One region of the Acidovorax sp. BL-A-41-H1 genome, then DNA from elsewhere that is predicted to be linked to it. Evidence: riboswitches for the same ligand, from Rfam matches in the RefSeq annotation. Region 1 holds a riboswitch; each other region holds the start of a gene.
What was found. A riboswitch is a leader RNA that binds a small molecule or an ion and turns the genes downstream of it on or off. The one in region 1 is predicted to bind S-adenosylhomocysteine.
Positions count from the first base shown of each region.

Region 1 (2,259 bases):
CCGTAGCCGTGAGCGCAATGCGAGGCACGCCCGCATAGCGCTCGTGCAGCACCGACAGCGCCCGGTACTCGGGGCGGAAGTCGTGGCCCCACTGGCTCACGCAATGCGCTTCGTCGATCGCAAACAGCGACAGGTGCCCGCCCTGGTACAGGCTGTCCAGCAGCCCCAGAAAGCGCGGCGTGTTCAGCCGCTCGGGCGCGGCGTACAGCAGGGTGATGTCGCCGGTCTGCAGGCGCAGTTCCACGTCCTGCGTTTCGTCATAGCTCAGGGTGGAATTGAGAAACGCCGCGCTCACGCCCGCCTCGTGCAGCGCGCCCACCTGGTCGTGCATCAGCGCAATCAGTGGCGACACCACGATGGTCACCCCACGCCCCTGCTGCTGGCGCACGATGGCCGGCACCTGGTAGCACAGGCTCTTGCCGCCGCCCGTGGGCATCAGCACCAGCGCGTCGCCGCCGGCAATCACATGCTCGACGATGGCCTGCTGCGGGCCGCGAAACTGCTCATAGCCGAACACATCCTGCAGGACGGCGTGGGCGGGCGAAGGGGCAAGGGAAGAGCGCAAAGACAAAAGATACTCTGAATTTGATAGCAACAGGGGCTTATGAATCAAGCGCTACAAGGCATTTTGGGCAAAAATGCCGTGCACGGGCCCGCTGGCGAAAGGCGCTTATTGTGCGCCCGCCGGTTCCGGGCCGGCCCACCGCCGGCTCATGCGATGAAGGGGCCCACGCCCCGTGGGCTGCGCCACGCCTGCAGCGGCAGGCTCCGGGCGCCTTTGCATTAAAATCTTGCGACCCAAGGGGCGCTGCAGCCGGGTTGTGCCACACGGTGCAGCCGGTCAGGCTTGGGGACACCAACTGCGCTCACTTGTACCCACCCGCACAGTGAGCCGCACCATGCATTCCGTCATCTACACCCGCGCCCAGCAACTCCCCGACATCCTCACCCAGCGCATCGTCATCCTTGACGGCGCCATGGGCACCATGATCCAGCGCTTCAAGCTGGGCGAGGCGCAGTACCGCGGCGAGGGCTACACCGACCCCGACGGCGCAGGTGACCGCTTCAAGGACTTTCCGCGCGACGTGAAGGGCAACAACGAGTTGCTCAGCATCACCCGGCCCGACGTGATCCGCGACATCCACGAGCGGTATCTTGCCGCGGGCGCCGACCTGATCGAGACCAACACCTTCGGCGCGACCACCATCGCGCAGGAGGACTACAAGATGGCCGACCTGGCGCGCGAGATGAATCTCAAGTCCGCCCAGCTGGCCCGCGCCGCCTGCGACAAGTACAGCACGCCCGACAAGCCCCGCTTCGTGGCCGGCGCCCTGGGCCCCACCCCCAAGACGGCCAGCATCAGCCCCGACGTGAACGACCCCGGCGCGCGCAATGTGGACTTCGAGCAGCTGCGTGCCGCGTACTACGAGCAGGTCGAGGCGCTGGTGGAAGGCGGCTCCGACGTGCTGCTGGTGGAAACCATCTTCGACACGCTGAACGCCAAGGCCGCGCTGTTTGCCATCGACGAGTTCTTTGAGAACAGCGGCCAGCGCCTGCCGCTCATCATCAGCGGCACCGTGACCGACGCCTCGGGCCGCATCCTGAGCGGCCAGACCGTGACCGCTTTCTGGCACAGCGTGCGCCACTCGCGCCCGCTGGCCATCGGCCTGAACTGCGCTCTGGGCGCCACGCTGATGCGCCCCTACATCCAGGAGCTGAACCGCGTGGCCGAGGACACCTTCATCAGCTGCTACCCCAACGCCGGCCTGCCCAACCCCATGAGCGACACCGGCTTCGACGAAACGCCCGAGATCACCAGCCGCTTGGTGCACGAGTTTGCGGCCGAGGGGCTGGTGAACATTCTGGGCGGCTGCTGCGGCACCACGCCTGACCACATCGGGGCGATTGCCCAGGCGGTGGAAAACGTGCCCACGCGCAAGATGTTCTACGCTGCAGAAGCCTGAATTTGGGTCAAATCGGCTGCTGGCGCTTGTCCCATAAGCACTGGAAGCTGTAAAAAACGTAGTGAATGCCGCACTGGCGCCATGCGGCCCCCCCATTGCAAGGCAGCGCCCGGTGCGGCACCCTTGCAACCCCCAGTCAACGCGCCCCCGTGTTTCTGCCTTCCGCTCCGCCCACCCATGCTTGATACCGCTACCCCGCCCGCCCCATCCGCCCTGGAAGGCGACGACGCAGCCGCAGTCGAAGCGAAAGCCGCGGCCCACGCCGCGCTCAAGCTCGAAAAGCGCCTGGTGCGCC
Region 1 is NZ_JBPVJQ010000003.1:434,837-437,095, forward strand. Features, by position in the region: gene recQ (DNA helicase RecQ) at 1-565, opposite strand, end outside; S-adenosyl-L-homocysteine riboswitch at 795-875, shown strand; gene ACTPOI_RS03090 (homocysteine S-methyltransferase family protein) at 900-1,964, shown strand; gene ttcA (tRNA 2-thiocytidine(32) synthetase TtcA) at 2,142-2,259, shown strand, end outside.

Region 2 (2,259 bases), on a different contig from region 1:
CGCCGATGTAGGCGGCCTGTTCGTCCGACAGCTCGGTCAGCATGGCGCCGACCTTCTTGAGGTGCAGGCGTGCGACCTTTTCGTCGAGGTGCTTGGGCAGCACGTAGACCTTGCCCACTTCGTACTCGTTTTGCTTGGTGAACAGCTCGATCTGCGCAATGGTCTGGTTGGCAAAGCTGGACGACATGACGAAGCTGGGGTGGCCGGTGGCGCAGCCCAGGTTGACCAGGCGGCCCTTGGCCAGCAGCGTGATCTTCTTGCCATCGGGGAAGATGACGTGATCGACCTGGGGCTTGATCTCGTCCCACTGCAGCTTTTCGAGCGAGGCGACATCGATTTCATTGTCGAAGTGGCCGATGTTGCAGACGATGGCTTCGTCCTTCATCGCGGCCATGTGCTCATAGCGGATGACGTTCTTGTTGCCCGTGGCCGACACGAAGATGTCGCACTTGTCGGCAGCGTATTCCATGGTCACGACCTTGTAGCCTTCCATTGCGGCCTGCAGGGCGTTGATGGGGTCGATCTCGGTGACCCAGACCTGGGCGCTCAGGGCGCGCAGGGCCTGGGCCGAACCCTTGCCCACGTCGCCGTAGCCCGCCACGCAGGCGACCTTGCCGGCAATCATCACGTCGGTGGCGCGCTTGATCGAATCGACCAGCGATTCGCGGCAACCGTACAGGTTGTCGAACTTGCTCTTGGTCACCGAGTCGTTCACGTTGATGGCGCGGAACATCAGGCTGCCCTTGGCGGCCATTTCATTGAGGCGCAGCACGCCGGTGGTGGTTTCTTCGGTCACGCCGACGATCTGGGCGCTCTTGCGGCTGTACCAGGTGGGGTCCAGCGCCAGCTTGGCCTTGATGGCGTTGAACAGGCAGGTTTCTTCTTCGCTCGTGGGGTTGGCGATCAGCGAAGCGTCCTTTTCAGCGCGCTTGCCCAGGTGCATGAGCAGCGTGGCGTCGCCGCCGTCGTCCAGGATCATGTTCGGGCCTTCGCCTTCCGCACCGGCCGCGCCGAAGTCAAAGATGCGGTGCGTGTAGTCCCAGTAGTCGGCCAGGGTTTCGCCCTTGATGGCGAACACTGGCGTGCCGGCGGCTGCGATGGCAGCAGCAGCATGGTCTTGCGTGGAGAAGATGTTGCACGAGGCCCAGCGCACGTTGGCGCCCAGTGCCTGCAGGGTTTCGATCAGCACGGCCGTCTGGATGGTCATGTGCAGCGAACCGGTGATGCGCGCGCCCTTCAGGGGCTGCGCCTTGGCAAATTCCTCGCGGATGGCCATCAGGCCAGGCATCTCGGTTTCGGCGATCTTGATTTCTTTGCGGCCCCATTCGGCCAGGCCGATGTCGGCAATGATGCAGTCGGTGTTGACGGGGGCGTTGACGCGGGCGTTCATGATGGTTTGCTCCAAAGCAAGTTTGAAAAACCACTGGTCGCGCAAGTGAATGAAACAGCTCACCACACGAGAAGTGGATGAGCGTCGTTGCTAGATGACTCCGAGCCTCACGCCCCGCTGTTGTTGCTGGGGGCGCTGCAACGCTCCTCGGATTTGCGGATTTTATGACATCCGGCCGGACAGCGCACTGCCCCGCGCCAATGCAAGCCCCGCGCCGACCCGGTAGCCACCCCGTTTCCTACAGCGCTCATCCGTGCCGCTGGGTGTAATTCAAAGCGTGAGTTCGCCGCTGCCCCACCGGGCGGCGGTTCCCATCCAGATCTACCGAGAAAGGCTCCCCCATGAAAAAGCTCATCCTTATCAGCTTCGTTGCTGCCAGCGTTGCAGGCCTGGCTGCCTGTGATGTGAAGAAGACCCAGGAGGGCAATGTCACGGTACCCAAGTACGAAGTGGAAAAGACCCAGTCCGGCGATGTGACCTTGCCCAAGTACGACGTGAAGACCCCAGACGTGAACGTAACCACCGAGAAGAAGGAAATCGAGGTGCCGAAAGTCGAGGTCACGCCCGCCAAGTAAGCGCGCTCACGGTGCAGACGGCAAAGAACGGCTACCCATGGCCCCGGCGCACGCGGGCGCCACCCTGCACCGCAGTGCACGGGGATAATCGCCGGGTCTTTGCCACTTACTGCGCCACGCGCCACAGCGTGGCCCCTGCCCGAATGTCTGCTCCGTTCCTCGACGAAACCCGGCGCCGCCGCACGTTTGCCATCATCTCCCACCCCGACGCCGGTAAAACCACGCTGACGGAAAAGCTGCTGCTGTTCTCGGGCGCGATCCAGATCGCGGGCGCCGTCAAGGGCCGCAAGGCCA
Region 2 is NZ_JBPVJQ010000006.1:73,575-75,833, reverse strand. Features, by position in the region: gene ahcY (adenosylhomocysteinase) at 1-1,390, opposite strand, end outside; S-adenosyl-L-homocysteine riboswitch at 1,463-1,545, opposite strand; gene ACTPOI_RS13585 (hypothetical protein) at 1,732-1,965, shown strand; gene ACTPOI_RS13580 (peptide chain release factor 3) at 2,109-2,259, shown strand, end outside.
Region 2: another riboswitch for S-adenosylhomocysteine. It lies ahead of ahcY (adenosylhomocysteinase); the one in region 1 lies ahead of ACTPOI_RS03090 (homocysteine S-methyltransferase family protein).

Region 3 (2,259 bases), on a different contig from region 1:
TGATGCGCTTGCCATCCGGGAAGATCACATGGTCCACCTGGGGCTTGATTTCCTCCCACTGGCAGTGTTCTTCGAGCTTGGCGACCTGGATCTCGTTGTCGAAGTGGCCGATGTTGCAGACGATGGACTGGTCCTTCATCGCAGCCATGTGCTCATAGGTGATCACGTCGCGGTTGCCGGTGGTGGTCACGAAGATGTCGGCCTTGTCGGCCGCCCATTCCATGGTCACAACCTTGAAGCCTTCCATCGCGGCCTGCAGCGCGTTGATGGGGTCGATCTCGGTCACCCACACCTGGGCGCTCAGGGCGCGCAAGGCCTGGGCACTGCCCTTGCCCACGTCGCCGTAGCCGGCCACCACGGCCACCTTGCCGGCGATCATCACGTCGGTAGCGCGCTTGATGCCGTCCACCAGCGACTCACGGCAGCCGTACAGGTTGTCGAACTTGGACTTGGTCACCGAGTCGTTCACGTTGATCGCGCGGAACATCAGCGAGCCCTTGGCCGACATTTCCTTGAGGCGGTGCACGCCGGTGGTGGTCTCTTCAGTCACGCCGATGATCTCGGCGCTCTTGCGGCTGTACCAGGTGCTGTCTTCGGCCAGCTTGGCCTTGATGGCGGCGAACAGGATGCGCTCTTCTTCGCTGCCGGGGTTGGCCAGCACGGACGCATCCTTCTCGGCCTTCTTGCCCAGGTGCATCAGCAGCGTGGCATCGCCGCCGTCGTCCAGGATCAGGTTGGGGCCTTCGCCTGCGGTGCCCTTGGGGCCAAAGTCAAAAATGCGGTGGGTGTAGTCCCAGTATTCGGCCAGGGTCTCGCCCTTGACGGCAAACACGGGCGTGCCGGTGGCAGCGATAGCGGCGGCGGCATGGTCCTGCGTGGAGAAGATGTTGCACGAGGCCCAGCGCACATCGGCGCCCAGAGCTTGCAGCGTTTCGATCAGCACGGCGGTCTGGATCGTCATGTGCAGGCTGCCGGTGATGCGGGCGCCCTTGAGCGACTGCTTGGCCGCGAACTCCTCGCGGATGGCCATCAGGCCGGGCATCTCCGTTTCGGCGATGCGGATCTCTTTGCGGCCCCAATCGGCCAGGCCGATGTCGGCAATGATGCAGTCGGTGTTGACCGGGGCGTTGACGCGTGCGTTCATGGTGGTGTGCTCCAAAGCATGTTTGAAAAACCACTGGTCGGGGGAGTGACAAGGCTCACCACACGAGAAGTGGATGAGCGTCGTTGCTGGGTGACTCCGAGCCTCACGCCCCGCCTGTGCTGGGGGCGCTGCAACGCTCCTCGGATCGGCGGATTATAAAAGCAAGTGCCCGGCGGGGAAACATCCCCGGCTGCGGGTGGGGCCGCCCCGCTCTCACTCGCCCTTGCTCTTTCACGCCGGCAACATGCCAACCACCCATGTCACCTGTGCGGCTGCCGGGGTTGGCGGAGCCCCTGACACTGATGCTCTTTCAAAAGCGCCATCAAGGAGCACAGCATGGACCCCAAGGACAAGGTCGTCATCGTCACCGGCGGCGCCAGCGGCATCGGCCGCAGCATCGCGCGGCGTTTTGCACAGGAGGGCGCACGCGCCGTCGTCGTGGCCGACCTGCACCTGGAACCCGCCCAGGCCGTGGCCGACGAGATCGGGGGCCTGGCCGTGCGCTGCGATGTCTCCAAAGAGGCCGACATCCAGGCCCTGGTGGCCACCACGCGCGAACGCTATGGCCGCGTGGACGCCTACATCTCCAACGCGGGCATCCTGGGCCGCCCGGGCGGCATCGAACTCGAAGACCCGCTGTGGGACGCAATGTGGAACATCCACGGCATGGCCCATGTGTGGGCAGCGCGCGCCGTGGTGCCCGAGATGGTGGAGCGCGGCGAGGGCTTCTTCCTCGTCACAGCCTCGGCCGCCGGGCTGCTGACCATCGTCGAGTCGGCCCCCTATGCTGTGACCAAACACGCGGCCGTGGCCTTTGCCGAGTGGCTGCGCATCGCCTACGGCCGCAAGGGCGTGGGCGTGGCCTGCCTGTGCCCGCAATCGGTGCAGACGGCCATGGTCACGGGCGACGGCGGATCGGCCTCGCACGACGGCATCCTCCCCCCTGAGCAGGTGGCGGGCGACGTGCTGGCCGCCATGCTGGACGGGCGCTTTCTGGTACTGCCCCACCCCGAGGTGGCGCAGTACTTCCGCAACAAGGGGCAGGATTACGAGCGCTGGATCGGCGGCATGCAGAAGATGTACGCCCGCCACACGCAGGCCCCCACTGGCTGAGA
Region 3 is NZ_JBPVJQ010000008.1:95,301-97,559, forward strand. Features, by position in the region: gene ahcY (adenosylhomocysteinase) at 1-1,144, opposite strand, end outside; S-adenosyl-L-homocysteine riboswitch at 1,213-1,292, opposite strand; gene ACTPOI_RS22670 (SDR family oxidoreductase) at 1,481-2,257, shown strand.
Region 3: another riboswitch for S-adenosylhomocysteine. It lies ahead of ahcY (adenosylhomocysteinase); the one in region 1 lies ahead of ACTPOI_RS03090 (homocysteine S-methyltransferase family protein).